3 regions of the Chryseobacterium wanjuense genome follow, and region 3 is predicted to be linked to each of the others. Evidence: riboswitches for the same ligand, from Rfam matches in the RefSeq annotation. Region 3 holds a riboswitch; each other region holds the start of a gene.
The links. Region 3 has a riboswitch for S-adenosylmethionine ahead of BMX24_RS13135 (SusC/RagA family TonB-linked outer membrane protein). Riboswitches for the same ligand answer to the same signal wherever they lie in the genome.
Positions count from the first base shown of each region.

Region 1: it holds a riboswitch for S-adenosylmethionine, as region 3 does, so the genes downstream of both, BMX24_RS12375 (alpha/beta fold hydrolase) here and BMX24_RS13135 (SusC/RagA family TonB-linked outer membrane protein) in region 3, are expected to answer to the same signal.
Region 2: it holds a riboswitch for S-adenosylmethionine, as region 3 does, so the genes downstream of both, BMX24_RS15710 (TonB-dependent receptor plug domain-containing protein) here and BMX24_RS13135 (SusC/RagA family TonB-linked outer membrane protein) in region 3, are expected to answer to the same signal.

Region 1 is NZ_FOIU01000002.1:150,850-158,646, forward strand. Features, by position in the region: gene BMX24_RS12365 (O-succinylhomoserine sulfhydrylase) at 1-486, opposite strand, end outside; gene BMX24_RS12370 (ACT domain-containing protein) at 614-2,152, opposite strand; gene BMX24_RS12375 (alpha/beta fold hydrolase) at 2,154-3,092, opposite strand; SAM riboswitch class I at 3,151-3,256, opposite strand; gene BMX24_RS12380 (MGH1-like glycoside hydrolase domain-containing protein) at 3,445-6,060, shown strand; gene BMX24_RS12385 (T9SS type A sorting domain-containing protein) at 6,302-7,797, shown strand, end outside.
Region 2 is NZ_FOIU01000002.1:854,329-862,125, forward strand. Features, by position in the region: gene BMX24_RS15705 (alpha-amylase family glycosyl hydrolase) at 1-1,544, shown strand, start outside; SAM riboswitch class I at 1,681-1,787, shown strand; gene BMX24_RS15710 (TonB-dependent receptor plug domain-containing protein) at 1,883-4,333, shown strand; gene BMX24_RS15715 (APC family permease) at 4,338-5,645, shown strand; gene prfA (peptide chain release factor 1) at 6,623-7,708, shown strand.
Region 3 is NZ_FOIU01000002.1:301,040-308,836, reverse strand. Features, by position in the region: gene fabD (ACP S-malonyltransferase) at 1-747, shown strand, start outside; gene BMX24_RS13150 (GYDIA family GHMP kinase) at 763-1,668, shown strand; gene pckA (phosphoenolpyruvate carboxykinase (ATP)) at 1,797-3,416, shown strand; gene BMX24_RS13140 (type II 3-dehydroquinate dehydratase) at 3,658-4,068, opposite strand; SAM riboswitch class I at 4,559-4,655, shown strand; gene BMX24_RS13135 (SusC/RagA family TonB-linked outer membrane protein) at 4,739-7,648, shown strand; gene BMX24_RS13130 (RagB/SusD family nutrient uptake outer membrane protein) at 7,666-7,797, shown strand, end outside.

The DNA of each region.
Region 1 (7,797 bases), 150 kb from region 3:
TAAATCCAACACCTCAATCGCTGGATTTGTCGGTGTTTCCAGATATAAAATTTTTGTATTAGGCTGAATATATTTTTCAACATTTTCTGCATCTTCTGCTTTGAAGTAGGTTGTTTCGATATTCCATTTCGGGAAATATTTTGTAAACAGCGTGTGTGTAGAACCGAAAACTGACTGACAGCTTACGATATGATCACCTGCATTCAGTAAAGTTGCAAATGTTGAGTAGATCGCTGCCATTCCCGTCGCAAAAGCATATCCGGCTTCTGCGCCTTCCATTTTGGCGATTTTGTCTGTGAATTCAGTCACATTCGGATTTGAAAACCGACTGTACAAATTCTTTGGTTTCTCTTCCGCAAAACTCGCTCTCATATCTTCCGCATCCTGGAAAATAAAGCTGGATGTAAGATACAACGGCGTAGAATGCTCATCAAACTGAGTTCTTTCTGTCTGCGTTCTTATTGCGAGGGTTTCAAAGTTTTCCATATAGTTTTAAAATGTAACAATATATCAGTTTAGCAATGTAACAATGAGATTCTTCACTTTGTTCAGAATGACAATGGTAATGAATATTGGTAAACTGCTACATTATTAAATTGTTATATTAATATTATTATTTTGTTTCACTTACTCTTAAAATATCTCCGAAAACACCTCTTGCAGTTACCTTTGCTCCGGCTCCGGCTCCCATAATCACAATCGGATGTTCTCCATAGCTTTCCGTATAAATTTCGAATATGGAATCTGATCCTTTCAATTGTCCTAAGGCTGAAGTTGCAGGAACGGAGATCAGTTTCACATCCAGTTCACCTTTATCTTTTTGCAAATCTCCGTGCAAATCACCAACATATCTCAGAACATGACCAGGTTCCTGATTTTCTTTGATTTTTTGATATTCTTCATCCAGTTCTTCCAGTCTTGAAAGGAATTCCGGTTTTGAAACAGAAAGCAGACTTTCGGGAACTAAATTCTGAATTTTGATATCTTCAAATTCATTGATTAGATCTAATTCTCTCGCCAAAATCAATAATTTTCTCGCTACATCATTTCCGGATAGATCTTCTCTAGGATCCGGCTCTGTGTATCCTTTTTCTAACGCTTCATTAATAATGGTCGAAAATTTATCGTCCCTTAAAGAAAAATTGTTGAAAACATAGCTCAATGTTCCTGAGAATACCCCTTTAATTCTTGTGATATTTTCGCCTGAAAGGTGTAGAAGTTTAATCGTGTCGATTAACGGCAACCCTGCACCAACATTGGTTTCGTATAGGTAACGTCTATTATTTTTGTTCAACGTATATCTTAGTTTACGATATTCTTCGATCGGAAGCGTGTTGAAAATTTTATTGGAAGAAACCAGATCGAAACCGTTTTCTGCCAATGTATGATAGTTGTGGACAAAATCTTTACTCGCCGTATTATCCACAACAATAAGGTTTTCCAGTTGGTTTTCTTTTGAGAATTTAATTAATTCCTGAACGTCCGATGGACTTTCTGCCGTTAAAACCTCATCATTCCAATTGTTATCAAAACCTTTTTTGTTGAAAGCTATTTTCCTGGAATTGGCAACGGCTACCACTTTAAGATCAATTTTTTTACGTCTTTTGATTTCATCTGAAGATTCTAAAACCTGCTCTATTAGCGTCTTTCCAACGTTCCCATGACCGATGATTGCCAGATGAACGGTTTTTGGCTTTTTAGAAATTTCAGATTCGATGATATTTTTTGCTTTTTCGTCTTGCGAAGAAGTTACAACGATATTTACACGTCCTTCACTCGCTACTTGATTTAAAAGTAACGGGAAAACGTTGTTTCTGGCTAATTCTGCCAATATTTTATTAAAATCTTCTGCAACAAAACCTATCACAGAAACATTATTGATGCTATAAATCTGAGAAACTTTCCCTGATTTTCTTTCTGCTTCGAATTCGTCAATCAGACAATTTACCGCTTTTTCAGAATCATTTTCATGAACCAAAATGGATAATCCGTTTTCGATAGCCTGCTGAGAAATTACCCCAACACTGATTCGCGCCAATGTAAGCGCTTTAAAAATTCGTCCGTCAATCCCGATTTCGCCCAGGAAATCTTCCCCTTCAAATTTGATGATTGATCTGTTTTTTAAAAATTTTATTTCGTTAGCATTTTTCATTCTACAAAATATTTTTAATGATGTTATTTAATTGTTCGTATTCCATTAAGAAGGCATCGTGCCCGTGAATTGATTTGATCTCGTGATAGAAAACATTTTCCTTTTTCTTTGTAAGCTTTTCAAAGCACATTCGAATTTCAGAAGCGGGAAAAAATAAATCTGTATCAACGGAGATCATGTGCATTCGTGCCTGAATTTTTTCCAGTTGATTTTCTTCTGTATTTATATTCATCAGCAAATGATTCATCAGTTTGTAAGACTTTAAACTAAATCTTTTGTTTAAAGCATTTCCGTGATAAATTAACCAATCTTCCGAGTCCAATCTCTGTTTTTCCTGGTTGTATTTATTTTGAAATCTATCATTTAACGATTCCGGTGTTCGGTAGCACAACATGGCATGAATTCTTGCTTTTTGCAGCGGTTCATTATTTTGATTTAATAAAAATTTCTGAACCAGACATTGTGCATGAAGCCAATCGTGGGTTTTGAAATCGCAGGCAATAGGAATGAAAACTTCGGCAAGATTTGGTTTTTTTACCAGCATTTCCCAGCCGATTCCACCTCCCAGAGAACCTCCAATAATGGTGTGTAAACTTTTAATTTGTAAAATTTCAAGACCTTTTAAAAAGATATTGGCAATATCTGAAGGCGTGAAATCTTCGTATTCATCAATAAAAAATTCGTCATAGCCGTTTCCGGGAATGTTGAAACACAGAACTGTGTATTTATTCGTATCGATCACCTGATTTTCACCAATCAGTTTTTTCCACCATCCCTTTTCTCCTGAAACATCAGAATTTCCGGTTAAAGCATGATTAACTAAAATTATCGGTGCCGAAAACAGGTCTTTCCCGAAAAGCTGATAGCTCAACGGGATATTGTACTCCTTATTGGAATTTGTACGATACGAAAGATTAATATAGTTTAGTTCTGTTTTCAATTCTATTATTTTAATACAATTGAAAATGCCACAGGAAATGGCTGAAAAGAACTTCAGTAAGTTATCTGTCCAAATAATTTTGGTAGAACGTAGCACCTTCTTCGCTTTCGCAAAGGGTTGCTAAGGTTTCACAGGGTCTGTCCCTCAACCTTTCTTGATAACATTTTCAATATTTGAATGAACGAATGCTGCAAAGATAGAACTTTTCTTTTAAATATTTAAAAAAAATTAATTTAATATTTAAAACACCCTTCAATAAAGGATTTTAGGAGTAATATTAAATATTATTCAAATTCTTAAAGTTGGAATTATTTTTCAAAAAAACTACCTTCGTATAGAAAAATGATGAGATATGATTGCTGAAAAACAAAGATTACAAGATACGAACTGGAAAAACTGGGGACCTTACGTAAGCAACCGGCAATGGGGAAATGTACGTGAAGATTACAGCTCAAACGGCGATGCATGGAATTTCGCCAATCATAACAATGCAGAAAGCTACGCCTACCGTTGGGGTGAAGAAGGAATCGCGGGAATCTCTGATGCGAAGCAGCTTTTCTGTTTCGCCCTATCGTTCTGGAACAAGAAAGATAAAATGATCAAGGAACGCTTCTTCGGACTGAGCAATCCTCAGGGAAATCATGGAGAAGACATTAAAGAAATCTTTTATTATCTGGATAATACACCGACGCACAGCTATATGAAAATGGTGTACAAATATCCTATCAATGCTTTTCCTTACGATGATATCCGTACTGAAAACGGGAGACGCAGTAAAAAAGAACCGGAATACGAAATTTTTGATACCGGAATTTTCGATAAAGATGAATATTTCGATATTTTTATTGAATACGCCAAAGCCGATCACAACGATATTTTAATACGCGTAACGGTGTGCAACAGAAGCGAAACCGATGCACCGATTGTTATTGCGCCGACTGTCTGGTTTAGAAATAACTGGAAATGGGGCTACAATACTTACAAAGGACAGACACAGGCCTCTTATGAAGGCTGTATCGATATTCAGCATGACAGTGTTTCGATTAAAAAGTTTTATTCAAGAAACATCGGTGCAGGAAGTGTTTTTTGTGAAAATGAAACGAATACTCCTAAACTTTACGGGGCACCTTATCCGGGAAATACCTATTTTAAAGACGGAATTAACGACTATATCATCTACGGAAGCAATACCGTAAATCCTGAAAAAAGAGGAACGAAAGCTTCATTTTTATTGGATGAAATAATTGGCGCACGACAATCAAAAACTTTTGATTTCAGATTATCTCCGGATGAGTTGGATGAGCCTTTTTATCAATTTGATGAAATCTTTGCGACAAGAATCGAAGAAGCCAACGAATTTTATGACGAAATTCAGCATGATGTAGCAAGTGATGATGAAAAAAATGTTCAGAGACAGTCGTTTGCAGGCTTGCTTTGGAATAAACAATTCTATCATTACAATGTCGGAAAATGGCTGAAAGGCGACCCAAATTATGAAGCGCCGAGAGATTTTAATAATTATGTAAGAAATATCGAATGGAACCATCTCCACAATAAAGATATCATCTCAATGCCCGATAAATGGGAATATCCTTGGTATGCAACGTGGGATCTGGCTTTCCATTGTGTTCCGTTTTCTATTATTGATGCCGAGTTTGCGAAAGGACAACTTCTGTTACTTACCAAAGAATGGTATATGCATCCGAACGGTCAGCTTCCGGCCTATGAATGGAATCTGAGTGATGTAAATCCGCCCGTACACGCATGGTCTTGTTTCCGGGTTTTTAAAATTGATGAAAAACAAAACGGCAAACCCGATCTTTTATTTTTAGAAAAAGTTTTTCAAAAACTGCTTCTGAATTTCACATGGTGGGTCAACCGAAAGGATAAAAACGGTAAAAATATTTTTGGCGGTGGTTTCCTGGGACTCGATAATATCGGGGCTTTCGACAGGAATATGATCCTGAAAGACGGCCAACATCTTGAGCAGGCCGACGGTACGAGCTGGATGGCCATGTATGCCTTAAATATGATGCGGATTTCCATGGAATTGGCTCAATATTACCAGGTTTATGAAGATATGGCCATCAAGTTTTTTGAACATTATCTTTACATTGCCGAAGCGATGGAAAATCTGGGTGAAGGAACAAAAGGCTTATGGAACGAAGAGGACGGATTTTTTTATGATGTGCTTCAACTTGGGAATGGTGACAGTGTTTCATTGAAACTGAGAAGTATTGTCGGGTTAATTCCAATGTTTGCGGTAGAAATTATCGATCATCATTTGCTTGACAAAATGCCTAATTTCCGCGAAAGAATGGATTGGGTTTTGAAAAACAAACCGGAACTGACAAAACTTGTTTCCCATTGGGAAGAAGAAGGACAGAGGAGAAAACATCTCATGAGTATTTTACGTAAAAACCGTTTATCAAAGGTATTGACAAGAATGCTTGATGAAAAAGAATTCTTAAGTGATTATGGAATCCGGGCTATGTCTAAAGTGTATGAGGAAAATCCGTTTGTGTTTTCTGTTCATGGCACCGAGAATGTGGTCTACTACACTCCTGCGGAAAGCGACAGCCGAATGTTTGGCGGAAACAGCAACTGGAGAGGACCGATCTGGTTTCCGATCAATTTCCTGATTGTTGAAAGTTTGCAACGATTCCATTTTTACTATGGAAACAGTTTGAAGGTGGAGCTTCCGACCGGTAGTGGAGACAAGCGAAATCTTGATGAAGTCGCTCAAAATATCAGCAGCAGGCTATGTTCTATTTTCCTGAAAGATGAATACGGACAACGCCCTTTCAATGGTGGAAATGCGAAATTTAATTATGATGAAAATTTTAAAGATTACATCACCTTCTATGAATATTTTCATGGAGACAACGGCCGCGGTGTAGGTGCTTCCCATCAGACAGGATGGACGGCGACTGTTGCGAAGCTGATGAAACCGAGATTGACATTGTAAGAAACTTATCACAATATGTAAAGCCTCTTTTTTTAGGGGCTTTTTTAATTGTTATTCACTACATAATATTTATTATTTCAATAATTACATAAACCTCAATAGTCTTTATCTATTTTCCCATTAAGATAATAATACCTTTCAATTGATTTATCTAAAAAATCAATATTAAATTTAACATTGTGTTGATTTTTTATTAATATATTATCTATATTAGCGGCATAAACCTAATAATATTTTTTTTATGAAAGGAAAACTACTACCTCTCACAGCTGTGGTATTACTCTCTGCCACATTTACTTCCCTTCTAAAAGCACAAGAATATCAGCCAATGCCGGTTCAGAGCGGATTCAATGCTGATGTTATTGCTAATGGAGTGGGGCCTTCCGCCAGTTCAACAAACAATGATGTTGATGGTGTAGATTATGCATTTATTTCCAGAGATTTCCAACTAACAGCAGCAAGCACGCCGCTTACATATGGTCTTCCGGTAAATGGAATTATCAATTCTGCAGTGGCATCAACTGCCGGATTGTCTTATCAGATGGCGTCTTACAGTTCAAATAACACCTTGAGGCTGGAAAACACAAATGACAACGGTACTTTAATATTTACAACTCCTCTTCAGGCGATCAATTTATACATGATGGCAACAGGAGGAAGTGGAGCTTGTACGGTAGATGTCGATGTGAATTTTACCGATAATACATCACAAACCTTTACAGGACTTAGTATTTCCGACTGGTACTACGGAAGCAATTTTGCTATTCAGGGAATCGGAAGGATTAACCTTACCAATGACAATTTAGAATCAGGGTACGGAACAGATCCAAGATTATATCAGATTCCATTGGCTATTGATGCTGCGAATCAGTCAAAAAGTGTAAAAAGTGTGACCATCACCAAAACAGGAACAGGAGGAATTCCAAATATTTTTGCTTTTTCAGCGGATGCCTATAATCCATGTCCGACTCCTACCAATATTACATCCACGACAACGATGGATACCGCTACTTTGAGCTGGACAGCACCTGCAAGTGCACCATCTTCAGGATATCAGTATTATTACAGCACATCGCCTACCGCGCCTACTGCAACTACGCCGCCTACAGGAAATGTAACTTCGGGGACTTCTGTTACTTTAAATAATTTAACGACTGGACAAACCTATTATTTCTGGGTAAGATCCAACTGTGGAGGTTCTTCACAAAGCTTCTGGAAAATGAAAGAATTCACTCCGGGACAGATTTCTACCACATACAATCTGGGAGATATCAACACCCAATTTGATAACTCAGGCGTTACCACAACTTCTACCACAAACTGTGCAGGAAGTGTAACAATCAATGTTCCAGCCGGATATAAAATTGCATCCACTTCTGTTTCTTACAAAATGTCTACCCAAAGCAATGGATGGATGAGCGAACAAAGAAGTTTACTAGTTTGTTCTTCTAATGGTAATACAGAAGCTTCAGTAACATCGGGATCTGGCTCAACTACAGGTACTTATTCTTACAACAGAACAGGTCTTACCTTGGCAAATGATCTTACAGGTGCGGTGAACTTCGAACTAAGAGCCTGGAGAACATACGGAGGATCAGACTGCAGCGTAGACTACAATAAAGTAGACAACGATACTTTCACTGTAACAGTTACTCTTCAGCCGCTTGCTTTGGCAACAAATGAAGTGACTGCTAAAGAAAAAGAAAGAATTGCTTATCCGAATCCATTTATAGATAC
Region 2 (7,797 bases), 550 kb from region 3:
TGGATAAAGCGTACGGAACGCCTGAAAAATTCAAAGAATTTGTGGATCTGTGCCATCAGAATGGTATCGCTGTTATTCTGGATGTTGCCTTCAACCACGCAACGGGAAGATCGCCTCTGGTAAGACTGTGGAATGTAGATCCGGATGGCGACGGCTATGGTAATGTTGCAGCCAACAACCCATATTTCAATACAGTACCGAAACATTCATACAATGTTTTCAATGATTTTAACCACACAAGTTCTTCAACTAAGTATTACGTTGAAAGATGTCTTCAGCAATGGCTTACGGAATATCATATCGACGGATTCCGTTGGGATCTGACGAAAGGATTCACGCAAAGCTGCTCTGAAAATGATGAAACCTGTACCAACGCTTATCAGCAGGACAGGGTAGACATCATGAAATATTATGCCGACAAACAATGGGCAATCGATCCGAATTCTTATATGATTTTTGAACATTTGGGAACCGATCAGGAAGAGCAGCAATGGGCAAATTACAGAATTGCAGAAGGAAAAGGCGTTATGCTTTGGAATAAGCAGACCGATCCTTACAACCAGAATACGATGGGCTACAAAGAAAACAGCAACTATGACAGAATGAATCATGCGCTTCACGGTTTTACTAATATGCATGCCGTAGGATACGGGGAAAGCCATGATGAAGAAAGATTAATGTTTAAAAATCTTGCTTATGGTGCAGTGAACGGAAGTTATGATGTTAAAAATTTAAACACTGCCCTTGAAAGAATGAAAACTTTCGGTGCTACATTCTTCACAATTCCCGGTCCGAAAATGATCTGGCAATTTGGAGAGTTGGGCTATGAATTCAGCATCAACAGATGTGCGGACGGATCTATCAACAGCGGCTGCAGAACAGATGAAAAACCTATCGCCTTCACTTTAGGATATGACACGAACGCCAATAGAAAAGCAGTGTATGATACTTGGGCGAAAATCATTAATATCAGAAACACCTATCCTGTATTTAAGTCAAAAACATACAGTGTAGAATCCAATAATCTTGCAAATGATCCGGATGGTTTGATTACAAGAATTTATGTGTATGATAATACGCTTACAAACGGAGTGAAAAATATTGTGGTTTTGGCGAATTATACGACTGCATCTCAAAATGTTGTGCCTTATTTTCCTTACACAGGGCAATGGCAGAATTTAAAGGATAATTCGATCTCAAATATCACTTCTACAACAGCTCCGATCACCCTTCTGCCAGGAGAATTCAGAATCTTTGGAAATTATGTGGGAAGCTTGTCGACCATCGATGAAAATGTTGAAAACAAATTATCACTACAGATTGCTGATAACCCTGTGAAGAATGGTTTGGCAAGATTAATTTACCACAAAGCCAAAAACGGAGAAATCACAATCTACGATATGAGCGGTAAAAAAATGGATTCATTTAAATTAAAAAATGAAGACGGAACCTATGAATTAAAAACAAATTATCAGACCGGAACTTATCTGGTGCATTTAAAATCTGAAACCGGAGTTGCCATTCAGAAGATGATTGTAAAATAAGATACAATTTGTAATTCTAATGACAAAAATAATAAATAAAGAGAGGTAGTTTCTACCTCTCTTTTCTATGGCATCAAGATTCACCATTCACAATTGACATTTTGCTGTTTTCAAAAATTAGTCTACCTTTGCAGTAGATTTATCAAGAAAGGTGGAGGGATTTGGCCCTGTGAAACCTTAGCAACCAACACAATTCCAGTGTGTAAAGGTGCTAATTCCAACCCGATCGGGGGAAGATAATGCCATGGCAATTCTGCTGTTATTCCATTTTCTTGAAGTCTTTGTGTCTACGGATTTTGTCCGTTCAGGTTTATTATTAATTTTGCAAAAAACAAAAGATGAAAAAACTAAGCATTTCAATTTTATTGCTTGGAGCAGTTTTCGCGTCAGCGCAGGAAAAGGAAAAAGAACAACAGATAGAGGACGTGATCATCGTCGGAAACCGTAATGCCAAACGCACGAAAGTGGAAACTCCGGTTCCGGTGGATGTGATCAATATCGAAAAAATACAAAAGTCTTCACCACAGATTACCGTTCAGGATTTATTAAATTATGTAATTCCGTCATTCAATTCCGTAAGACAATCGGCTTCCGATGGTACGGAACACATCGATCCCGTAACGTTGAGAGGAATGGGACCTGATCAGGTGCTGGTTTTGGTGAATGGTAAAAGAAGACATACAACATCTCTGGTTAATTATCAAAATACAGTCGGAAATGGTTCTGTAGGAACGGATTTAAGCACAATTCCGGTTATCGCCATCGACAGAATAGAAGTATTGAGAGACGGAGCGGCAGCTCAGTACGGTTCAGACGCCATTGCAGGGGTTATCAATATTATTCTTAAAAAAGATATCGGTGGATCAGCCAGCTTAAATTACGGAATAACAGGAAGAAACGACGGAGAAACATATCAGGCAGGAGTAAATTACGGAGCTTCTCTTGGAAAAAAAGGAAGTTATATCAATCTCTCTTTACAATTAAACCAAAGAGGAAAAACAATACGAACACAAAATCATAATCTTGATATTTTCGGAAGTAATTTTGCCTATGATTTCGCTGCAGATCCGGCGGCGGCAAGAGCTGCGGATGATGCCATCATCAAAGAAAGAGGCTTAACCCGTGATGATTTCAATTTCCAGATCGGGGATGCTCAAATAAAGCAGGCACAGCTGTTTTTCAATTCAGAATATTCTTTTAATGATCATCTGAAATTTTATTCTTTTGGAGGATTCAGTATTAAAGAAGGGGAGGGTTTTGGTTTCAGAAGGCTTCCAAGCGAGACTTCCAATGTTGTGGCGGAACTTTATCCCAACGGATTTCAGCCGGTTTTAGGATCAAAGGTGTATGATCTGTCTTATGCCATCGGATTAAAATATAATAAAAATGACTGGTTTTTTGATTTGAGCAATACTTTCGGAAATAATATTTTTAATTATAATGTAAGCAACACAAACAATGCATCATTAGGAATAAAATCACCTACAAGTTTTTATGCCGGAGCACACAGTTTCCTTCAAAATACCATTAATCTTGATGTTTCTAAAAATATTAAGAATTTCAATGTGGCTTTCGGAGGAGAATTCAGGTTTGAACAGTATGAAATAAAAGCCGGAGATGAAGCATCTTACGCGAGATATGACATTTACGGAAATTTGGTGACGGCTTCCACTCCTTCTGGTGATATTATCGGAGCTGGCGGCTCACAATCGTTCATTGGTTTTTCACCGAAAAATGCTTTGTCTAAATCGAGAAATTCAACAGCTGTTTATGCGGATGTTTCCTATGATTTAGATAAAAAATTAAATATTGATCTGGCCGGAAGATTCGAGAATTACTCGGATTTTGGAAGTACATTGAACGGGAAATTGGCGGTGAGATACGAATTTGTGAAAAACTATGCGATTCGTGCTGCGGTAGGAACGGGTTTCAGAGCGCCATCTTTGCAGCAGCAGTATTTTAATAATTCTTATGCAGACATCTCAACAACCGGAGACGGAATTGTAACAAAAGGAATTTTCACGAATTACAGTAAGGCTGCGGAAGTTTTAGGCTTTGATAAATTAAAACAGGAAACTTCTGTGAATGGAAGTGTAGGATTTACTTTAAAACCGGCCAGAGGATTATTCATAACATTGGACGGCTACTGGATTGGCGTGAAAGACAGAATTGTAATTACAAGTAATATTACAGATTCGAGATTACAGGATCCAAATATTGTAGGTGCCGGAAATGAGGTGGAAAGTGCGAGATTTTTCACAAACGCTGTCGATACGGAAACAAAAGGTGTTGATCTAGTGGTTTCCTACGACTGGAAAGTGGGAGGAGGAAATTTAAATATCAATCTCGCCGGAAATTACACCGAAACAAAAATCACAGATTTTCATTTTCCTGCCAATTTACAGACTCCGCAAAATGAATTTTTCGGACCGGATCAGGTGAACATCATCGAAACATTATCCCCAAAAACAAAGGCTACTCTGGGATTGAATTACGGAATGGGCAAGTTTAATTTTCTCGTAAGAAATACCTATTTCGGAAAAGTGACCAGAGACGGATATCCTTTTGGAGGAGTGCAAGAATTTACCCCAAAAGTAGTGACAGACGTGAGTGTGGGCTATAATTTTACAAAAAACATCAACCTTACCGCAGGAGCCAACAACGTTTTTGACGTCTTCCCGGATCTGCAGATCTATGAAAATTCTTATTTTGGAGTCTTCAAATATGCTCCTGTTCAGATGGGAACATTGGGGAATTATTTCTTTGGAAGACTTAATTTTACATTTTAATTAAATGAGTACCACCACTTCACACCAGATCGGCTGGAAAACCGCTGTAGCCATCGTCGTTTCGAATATGATCGGGACGGGTATTTTTACGACACTGGGTTTTCAGCTTGTTGATGTTACCAATACGTACAGCATTTTCCTGCTTTGGATTATCGGGGGTATTCTGGCTTTATTCGGGGCTTTTTGCTATGCCGAATTAGGGTCTCATTTCAAAGGGAACGGCGGCGATTTTATTTATCTTAAAGAAACCTACCATCCGCTGTTGGGATATCTGGTGAGCTGGATTTCTCTGATTATCGGATTCTCTTCTCCGGTAGCTCTCGCGGCTCTTGCGATGTCAAAATATTTGTCGGCTTTTAATTATTCTTTCGGAAACGGATTTGCCATCGGAATGATTTTTCTGGTTGCTATATTTTTATCATTTAGTTTAAAAGCTTCGAGTAGATTTCATAATTTTTTTACAGTCATTAAAATCGTTTTTATCATTGTCTTAATTATCCTCGGCGTCGGACTTTCTGAGCCGGAAATCGGGAACAGTTTAAACTTTGATAATTCCTGGCAGAATGAGATCATGCTTCCTGCTTTTGCGACTTCTTTGGTTTTTGTAACCTATTCATATACAGGATGGAACTCGGCTTCTTACATTGCGGGAGAAATTGAAGATGTACAAAAAAATCTTCCCAAATCATTAATTGTCGGGACGGTTTTCGTAACAGTTTGCTATCTTTTTGTGAATTTTATTATGCTAAAACATGCGCCCCTGCATCAGCTGGCAGGGAAAGAAGATGTGATGGGAGAAGCCGCGAATAATATGCTTGGTCATACCTTTGGAAAGGTGGTGAATATTTTCATCGCTTTACAATTGGTGGCGACAATCAGCGGGTATTTGTGGGTAGGTTCGAGATTGACGCAGGCTTTTGCTAAAGAAAATAAATTATGGAAAACCTTATCAGCCAGTAATAATAAAAGAATTCCGGTTCGTGCTATTTTTGCACATGCCGTCATTGCATCACTGATTATTTTAACGGGAAGCTTTAAAGAGATTTTTGTGTATACTTCTTTTATACTTCAGTTGTTTGCCAGTCTGGCGATTTCTACGGCTTATTTTATTAAAAAAGATCAGAGGAAGATTTTTAAATCAAACTTATTTTACATTTTCCCAACGGTTTTTCTGTTGTTCAGTGTGTATATTTTATACTTCACTTTAGTTCATAATCCGAAGGAAAGCATTATCGGCTTGGGAATTGTGGCGGTAGGAATTGTTTTGTATTGGATCGATAGAAAAATTACAAGATCTCAAATTGATTCCTGATTTTTTTGAATCATTAATTTAATTTTAACGCAAAAATTAATTATGTAAACTTTTGATTTTTAGAAGGAAAAGGCAAATAGATTTACTTCGCGAAGCTTGAAAATACCACTTCATCAAATCAACTTGTTGATAATCTTTGCTCACTTGAATGTATTACTCTTTAAATTAAATCTTTGCGTTAAAAAAACTTAGACACAATTAGTATTAGCATGTCATTCTAAGCGAAACCGAAGAATATCTAATAATGCAGCCTAGATTCTTCCAGTCTGACAAAAAGGTTTTAAAAATAATTAAAAAATCATCTATCATTCGCTGAGTGAAACGTCTTAGCGAACAAAAAATATTTACAATTATTTCAAAGAAAAAACTTCGCGATCATTGTGTTAAAACAAATCCGTCATTAATATAGAATCTTAAGTTAAAGTCTTCGACTCCGCTCAGACTGACAAAAAGGTTTTAAAAATAATTAAAAAATCATTTATCATTCGCTGAGTGAAACGCCTTAGCAAACGAAAAATATTTACAATTATTTCAAAGAAAAAACTTCGCGATCATTGCGTTAAAACAAATCCGTCTTTAATATAGAATCTTAAGTTAAAGTCTTCGACTCCGCTCAGACTGACAAAAAGGGTTTAAAAAATAATTAAAAATCATCTATCATTCGCTAAGTGAAACGCCTTAGCGAACGAAAAATACCCACATTTAATTCAAAGAAAAAGCTTCGCGAACATTGCGTTAAAACAAATCCATTATTAATAAAGAATTTTTTAAGTTAAAGTCTTCGATTCCGCTCAAACTGACACTGGCTAGATGCCTTAAAATAGATTGTCTACTACGTTCCAACTCCATTCAGAATGATAAAATCAAGTAAAAACTAAAAAAACATAGAAAATTAGAATCAAAAAAATAATGTAATAAGATGGGTTATTGAGTTTTGAATTAATAATTCTTATCTTTGCACCCACAAAATTTTCATAATGTCTAAATCATTAATTCCAAAATTAGAAGCTATAAAACAACGATATAATGAGGTGGCAGACCTTATTATTCAGCCTGATGTTATTTCTGATCAGAAAAGATATTCTTCTCTGAACAAAGAATATAGCGATTTGGGGAAAATTGTAAAAGTTTATGATCAATATAAAGGTGCTTTAGATTCTATTGAAGAATCCGACGAAATCATTGCCGATGGATCAGACAGAGATCTGGTAGATCTGGCAAAAGAAGAAAAACTTGAAGCACAGGCGAGAATTCCGGGATTGGAAGAAGAATTAAAAGTATTATTAATTCCTAAAGATCCTGCAGATGATAAAAACGTAATCGTGGAATTGCGTGCCGGAACGGGTGGTGATGAAGCCGCAATTTTTGTGGAGGATATTTACAGAATGTATTCCATGTATTTCAAAACGAAAGGATGGAAACATGAAGTGACGGATTCCAATGAAGCGGCGAAAGGCTACAAAGAACTCATCATGAAGGTAGAAGGAGAAGGCGTTTACGGAATCATGAAGTTTGAATCGGGAGTTCACCGTGTACAGCGTGTTCCTGAAACGGAATCTCAGGGTAGAGTTCACACTTCCGCAATCACAATAGCAGTTCTTCCGGAAGCTGAAGAGGTGGATGTTGAAATCAATCCTGCGGATATCGAGATGCAGACTTCACGTTCAGGTGGAGCCGGAGGTCAGAACGTAAACAAGGTAGAAACAAAAGTTCAGTTGACACACAAACCTTCAGGAATTGTGGTGGTTTGTCAGCAGGCGCGTTCTCAGTTGGCCAACCGTGAATTGGCGATGGAAATGCTTCGTGCCAAATTATACGATATCAAGCTGCAGGAAGTGCAGGGAGATATTGCCGCACAGAGAAAAACGATGGTTTCTACAGGTGATCGTTCTGCGAAGATCAAAACATACAATTATCCTCAGGGAAGGGTGACAGATCATAGAATCAACAAGTCTATGTACAACCTCGATGCCTATATGAACGGAGATATTTCCGAAATGATCGATGCCGTAATCATGGCTGAAAACGCCGAAAAAATGAAAGGCGAAGAAGAAAGTTTATAAAATCTTTACATAAAATCTTTTTAAAGTCTCCGGGTTTCCGGGGGCTTTTCTTTTTTTTGGTTTTAAAATTAATTTTTATGAAAACATGG
Region 3 (7,797 bases):
TCGGTTATGTTCAACGGAACGGATGAAGATCTGAAGAAAACAGAGGTTACTCAACCTTCAATTTTTATACATTCAGTAGCTGCGTTGAAAGCAGTAAACGGTCTTGGAGCCGAGATGGTTGCAGGACATTCTTTAGGAGAATTTTCAGCATTGGTGGCCAACGGCGTTTTGTCTTTTGATGACGGTCTGAAACTGGTTTCCGAAAGAGCAAAAGCAATGCAGGCGGCTTGTGATGCCAACCCAAGTTCTATGGCAGCGATTTTAGGATTAGAAGATGCTAAAGTTGAAGAAATCTGTGCACAGATCAGCGGAATTGTGGTTCCTGCCAATTACAACTGTCCCGGACAATTGGTAATTTCAGGTGAAACAACTGCTGTTGAGGAAGCTTGCATAAAATTAAAAGAAGCCGGAGCAAAAAGAGCTTTATTATTGCCTGTAAACGGGGCGTTCCATTCCCCATTGATGCAGCCTGCACAAGAGAGATTGGCTGCTGCGATCGAACAGACGAAATTCAGAAAAGCAACAATTCCGGTGTATCAGAACATTACGACTACTGCAATTTCTGATCCTGACGAAATTAAGAAAAACCTGATTGCGCAGTTAACAGGTCCTGTAAAATGGACGCAGTCGGTTCAGAATATGATTAAAGACGGTGCAACGAACTTCGTAGAAGTTGGACCTGGAAAGACGTTACAGGGATTGATCAAGAAAATTGATTCTTCTGTAGACGTTGCTTCTGCAATCTAATCTAATAAAAACATCATGGGCGAGATATTTTCACCGGGAAAGCTGATGCTTACTTCAGAATATTTCGCAATGGACGGAGCTCTTGTCTTAGCGGTACCTACCAAGCTGGGACAAGAGTTTTCTTTTGAAGAAAAAGACGATGAAAAGTCCCTGATCTTCTGGGAAGCTTATCATCAAAACAAATTATGGCTAAAAGCTGTCATCGATTACAAAAACTGGCAGATTTTAGAAACCAATATTCCTTCAAGTGCTGAATTTATTTTAAAAACACTAAAAAACGTTCAGTCACTTTCTACGATTAAATTCAAAAATAATTTTACTTATCATCTTACGACCAACCTTCAGTTTCCTGCAGATTACGGGCTCGGAAGCAGTTCTACATTAATGAACAACCTTGCAGAATGGGCTGAAATCGATCCTTTTCATTTAAATTCCATCAGTTTGGGAGGCAGCGGCTATGATATTGCCGTGGCAAAAGAGAAATCTGCCGTCCTTTTTCAAAGTAAACCGGAAATCAGATATGAAAGGGTAAATTTTAATCCTTCTTTTAAAAATGAGCTGATTTTTATTCATTTAAATCAGAAGCAGGACAGCCGTGAAGGAATCAATTTTTACAGGTCAAAAAATAAGTCTCAAAAACTGGTCGACGAATTTTCGAATCTTACAAGAAATATTTTAGTATGTAACGAATTGGAAAATTTTTCCGAACTAATGTTAATTCATGAGCAAAAAATATCAAATTTTCTTGAAATTCCCACAGTTAAGGCTAGATTTTTCGCCGATTGCCCTGTTTTTGTTAAAAGTTTAGGAGCTTGGGGTGGAGATTTTGTCATGAGCTCAAAATTTGACGGCTTTAGGGACTATTTTTGGGGAAAAGGTTTTACTACAATTTTTAATTGGTCTGATATAATTAATTTGTAATCAATATTTTACAAAGTTCTTTTTTTATTTGCCATTCTGACTTATATCATTATATTTAAACCACCTTTAACAATTAATTAATATTAATTTTGTTGAACCGCAAAAAAGAAATAGAAAATATAAGTAAAATGAAACACGCTAAAATCATCCAGGATTTAGAAAAATTAGGGATTAAAGGAAATTACGAAGTCGTTTATAATCCTTCATACGAAGAATTGTATCAGGCGGAGGTTTCTCCTGAAAATCAGGGCTTTGAAAAAGCTGAGCTTACGGAATCTGGTGCAGTATCAGTAAAAACAGGAATTTTCACAGGTCGTTCACCTAAAGATAGATACATTGTAAAGGATGATGTTACAAAAGACACAATTTTCTGGGATGGTAAAGTAAATTTGCCTACAACTCCGGAAATTTTCCAGTCTTGTAAAGAATTAGTGCTGAACCAACTTGCTACAGCAAAAAAAATCTATGTAGTAGATGCTTTCTGCGGAACAAACGCAGATACAAGACTGAAAGTAAGGTTCATCGTTGAGGTGGCGTGGCAGGCACATTTCGTTACGAATATGTTCATCCGCCCTTCTCACTATGAATTGGAAAACTTCGGAGAGCCGGATTTTGTTGTAATGAATGGTTCTAAAACAACAAACCCGAATTGGGAAGCTCAAGGATTGAATTCTGAAAACTTCGTCATGTTCAACCTTACAGAAAAACTACAGATCATCGGAGGAACTTGGTATGGTGGAGAAATGAAAAAAGGAATGTTCGCAATGATGAACTACTATCTTCCATTGAAAGGGATGGCTTCTATGCACTGTTCTGCAAACGTAGGAGAAGAAGGGGATGTTGCTCTTTTCTTCGGTCTTTCGGGAACAGGAAAAACGACTTTATCAGCTGACCCGAAAAGATATTTGATCGGTGATGACGAGCATGGTTGGGACAACAATGGTGTATTCAACTATGAAGGGGGTTGCTATGCAAAAGTAATCGACCTTTCTGCAGAAAAAGAACCAGATATTTTCAGAGCGATCAAAAGAGATGCACTTCTTGAAAACGTTGTGGTAAATAACGGAATTGCTGATTATACTGACGGATCTATCACAGAAAACACAAGAGTTTCTTATCCGATTTATCATATAAACAAAATCGTTTTGCCTTCAAAAGCGGGACACGCGAAGAAGATTGTTTACCTTTCTGCAGATGCGTTCGGAGTATTACCTCCGGTTTCTATTTTGGATGAAAACCAGGCTCAATATCATTTCCTTTGTGGATATACTTCGAAATTAGCAGGAACTGAAAGAGGAATCACAGAACCAGAACCATCGTTCTCACCTGCATTTGGTGAAGCTTTCTTAACATTACACCCAACAATGTACTCTAAAACATTGATCGGAAAAATGAAAGAACACGGTGCAAAAGCGTATTTGGTAAACACAGGTTGGAACGGTACAGGAAAGAGAATTTCTTTGAAAGATACAAGAGCAATTATCGATGCAATCATCGACGGTTCTATTGAAGATGCTCCAAAAACAAGAATTCCGATCATGAATCTTGAAGTTCCTACAACATTACCAAATGTTTCTGAAGGAATTTTAGATCCTAGAAATACGTATTCAGATGTTTCTGAATGGGAAGAAAAAGCAAAAGATCTTGCTGCAAAATACATCAAAAACTTTGATCAGTATTGTAATACGGAAGAAGGCAAAAAACTTATCGCCTGCGGACCTCAATTGCAACAGCAGACAACAAACTAAAAATAGAAATCCTCATCAATTGATGAGGATTTTTTATGAAATATCTTTTAAATGCTTCGACAGGCTCAGCATGGCATTCCTAATACTAACTGTTTACTTCTAACAGCATATTTTTAGCGATGTCATGCTGAGGTTCTCGAAGCATATGTTTTTAAATAAATTTTAAGTTGATTTGAAAATTTTTACGTTCAAAATATGCACAAACATCTGTGTAAATCTGCATAATCTGAGGGAAATAAAGTTAAGATTTCAAACTCAAAATCGCCAATCGATACCCATCCATTCCAAATCCGGACAAAACCGCATCCGTATTCGCCGCTGTCACAGATTTCTGACGAAATTCTTCTCTTTTATAAATATTACTAATGTGAACCTCCACTTTTTGCTTCTGGATATTCTTTAAACAATCTGCAATTGCATAAGAATAATGCGTAAAAGCTCCCGGATTAATGATCAAAGCATCAAAATCATCTTCTTGAAGCTTGTTGATAATTTCCCCTTCAATATTGGATTGATAATATTTCAGTTCATGCGAAGGAAATTCAGATCTTAAATTTTCTAAATAATCTTCCATTGAAGTTGTTCCGTAAATTTCTGGTTCTCTTGTGCCTAACAAGTTCAGATTGGGGCCGTTTACTATTAAAACTTTCATTCTATAAAATTAAAAAGTTTTTTGAATTATCCTACGTCAGTTCGAGTGTTTTTCGTAATGAAATGTAGAAAAATGTATCGAGAACTCTTTATTATATTGAATTCCTTTTAAGAAAATAGAAAGAATTTTTCTAATCGCCGTGTAAGCAAAGATTTGATGTATATCGCAAATTTTTTTTCGTTCGCAACGGTGTTTCATCCGGTTAAAATTTATGCTATCATTTGCTGAACAAAGTGCCTTTGCGAACAAAAAAATATAAACACAAATTGAATTATACCTTGCGCTCGTTGTATCTAAATTAAAATTTCCTCATTACATTATTTTTAATGATATTTCTCATATTTGAAAATTTAACATTTATCCGTAACTGTTTATTTTATTGGATTTTAAAATAAAATTAACTTAATTTTTAAAAAATTATATTTAAAATTTTAAAAGTCTACTTGTTTTATAGACTAATTGTTTTTAGATTTGCACCCATATTTCGATCGGCTTATAAAGAAAGATGGAGGGAACTGACCCTGTGAAATCTTAACAACCTGCGGAAAGCAAGGTGTTACATTCAGCCTTTAAAGGAAAAATAAGCATTTGGTTAATCGTATTTATCGATGCCCTTTGCTGTCTTTTCTGCAAAGGGTTAATTTTTAATATTTGATAAATGAAATTGATTATGGTTAACAAAAATTTAATTAATTCTAAAAATTGGATTCCGCCAGTCGCTGCATTTTTCTTAGGAATTGCTCAGGTGAACGGACAGGAAACTAAAAAAGATACACTTCAGGAAAGAGAAATTGATGAAGTCGTAGTAGTTGCCTACGGAAAAGCTAAAAAAACAAGTTATACAGGTTCGGTAGCAACAATTTCGAGTGAGAAAATCAACAACAGACCGGTAACCAACATTACAAAAGCATTGGAAGGTCAGGTTCCGGGACTTCAGGCGGTGAGTTCTTCTGGACAGCCGGGGTCTACAGCATCCATCAGGATTCGTGGAATTGGTTCTGTCAGCGCATCGAGCAATCCATTATTTGTAGTAGACGGAATTCCTTTCGACGGAAACATCAACTCGATCAGTCCCAACGATATCGAATCGATCAGTGTTCTGAAAGATGCCACGGCAAGCTCATTATACGGTTCCAGAGGTGCAAATGGTGTGATCATCGTTACCACAAAATCCGGTAAAAAAGGTGAGGCGAGAGTAAACTTCAATATAAGCCAGGGTTTCTCAAGCAGAGCGGTGAAGGATTATGAACAGGTAAGCACAGATCAATACTACGAATTGTATTGGGAAGCGTTGAGAAATGGGTATAAATCCGGCCAGATTTCTTCTCAGCAGGCGGCGCAAATGGCAACGGATAATTTGGTAAACGCTTTGGGAATCAATCCATACGGAACCAATTATGCAAAACCGGTCGGAACAGACGGAAAACTTTTGCCGGGCGCAACTCCTTTATGGAATGACAACTGGAAAGATATTTTACAGCGGGTAGCATCAAGAAATCAGGTCGATCTGGATTTCAGTGGAGGAAATGAAAAAAGCAATTATTATTTTTCCTTAGGGTATTTGGATGACAAAGGAATCGCGATAGAATCAGGTTTCAGAAAATACAGCACGAGATTGAAAATCAATTCAGAAGTCAAAAAATGGTTGAATGTCGGAGCAAATTTAGCTTACACGAATAGCCTTCAGGAAGCACCGCCTTCATCGGATTCGAGAACAGATAACGTGATTAATGCAGCGAGAGTCATTCCGTCTTTTTATCCTTATTACGAAAGAAATTCTGATGGAAGCTATAAATTGGATGCCAACGGAAATTACATCTACGATTTCGGAAAATACAGACCTACAAGCGCTTTACAGAATGAAAATGCCGCAGCAACATTGCCTTTAGATAAAAATGAAAACAGAGAAGATAACTTTTCAGGAAAAGGTTTTGCAGAATTTACTTTCTTGCCGGAATTAAAATTTAAAACAAGTTTCTCTGTTGATTTAGTGAATTATAACGGTCATTATTACACCAACCCATTGTTGGGTGAAGGTGCTGAAATCGGAGGTTCGGTTACGAAAACCAATTCGAGAACGCTGTCTTACACGACAAGTAATATTTTAACCTACGATAAAAAATTCGGACAGCACCACATCAATATTTTGGGTGGTCAGGAGTTTTATCATTATGAATATCAGACCATTTCAGGAAGCAGAAGCCAGTTTTCGCTGCCGTATTATTATGAGCCTGATGCCGCAGCTTTACTAGGTGGTTTCAGCGGAAACAGTGACAAATTGGGATTATTAAGTTTCTTAGGAAAAGCAGAATACGATTATCAGAACAAATATTTCGTTTCGGGATCGGTAAGAGCAGACGGTTCATCAAGATTTTCTCCGGAAAACAGATGGGGAACGTTCTGGTCTGTTGGTGGTTCCTGGAAAGCATCGAATGAAGATTTTATTAAAAGTTTAAATTTTTTCAATCAACTGACGCTTCGTGCAAGTTACGGAGGGCAGGGAAATGATAAATTGAGCACGTATTATGCTTATCAAAGTTTGTATGCTTTTTACAATAATTTGGGTGAAGGCGGAACGGTTGCCAGTAAATTACCCACTCCCGATTTGAAATGGGAAACCAATTTAAACTTAAACGTCGGTCTTGAATTTGCGATTTTAAAAAACAGAATTAAAGGGAATATAGAATATTTCCAACGTCAGAGCAAAGATCTTCTGTTTGATATGCCTTTGGCTCCGTCGCTTGGTTTTAGTGGTTTTCAGGCCAACATTGGTGAATTAAAAAACACGGGGTTTGAGTTTTCGTTATTTACAACACCCATTAAAACAAAAGATTTTGAATGGAATGTGGATGTTAATTTAAGCACCTTAAAAAATGAAATTACCAAACTTCCGAAAGGTTCAATTGTAAGCGGAACAAAACTATTACAGGTCGGCGGTTCGATCTATGATTTCTTCATTCCTGAGTGGGTTGGGGTAGATCCAAGCAACGGAAATCCGCTTTGGAAAACCATTACAACCGATGCCAACGGAAATACAGTAGAAGGGACGACTTCAGAGTATGCAAAAGCCACAAAAACGCTGCAGGGTTCATCGCTTCCAAAAGTGATGGGAGGCTTGACGACAAGTTTGGCGTATAAAAACTTTGATTTTTCAACCTTAGTATCATTTGCAATCGGTGGAAAAATTTTAGATACCGATTACACGATGATCATGCATAACGGAAGTTCGGCAGGACGTGCCTGGAGCGCAGAAATGCTAAACAGATGGACGCCTGAAAATACAAATACAGACGTTCCAAAATTAAGTACAACAACCAATAACTGGACTTCAACATCCTCAAGATTTTTATATTCCGGGACGTATGCAAGGGTGAAAAATGTGAGCTTGGGTTACACGCTTCCATCAGATTATTTTGAAAAAATTGGATTAAAAAAGTTTAGAATTTATGTTCAGGCTGAAAACCTTTTAACCTTCTATAAACATAAAGGAATGGATCCGGAACAAACATTGGACGGAACAACCTATTACAGATATCCTGCGATGAGAACGATCACTTTCGGTTTACAGGCAACTCTTTAACATTTAAATTTAAAACAATGAAAAAATTAAAATATTTATCTTTTGCATTCATCACAGCATTGTCTTTAATCAGTTGTGAAAATGATCTGGAAACTGCTCCGACCAACCAGGCAAACGAAGCGGAAGTTTTTAAAACAGCTGAAAGTGCG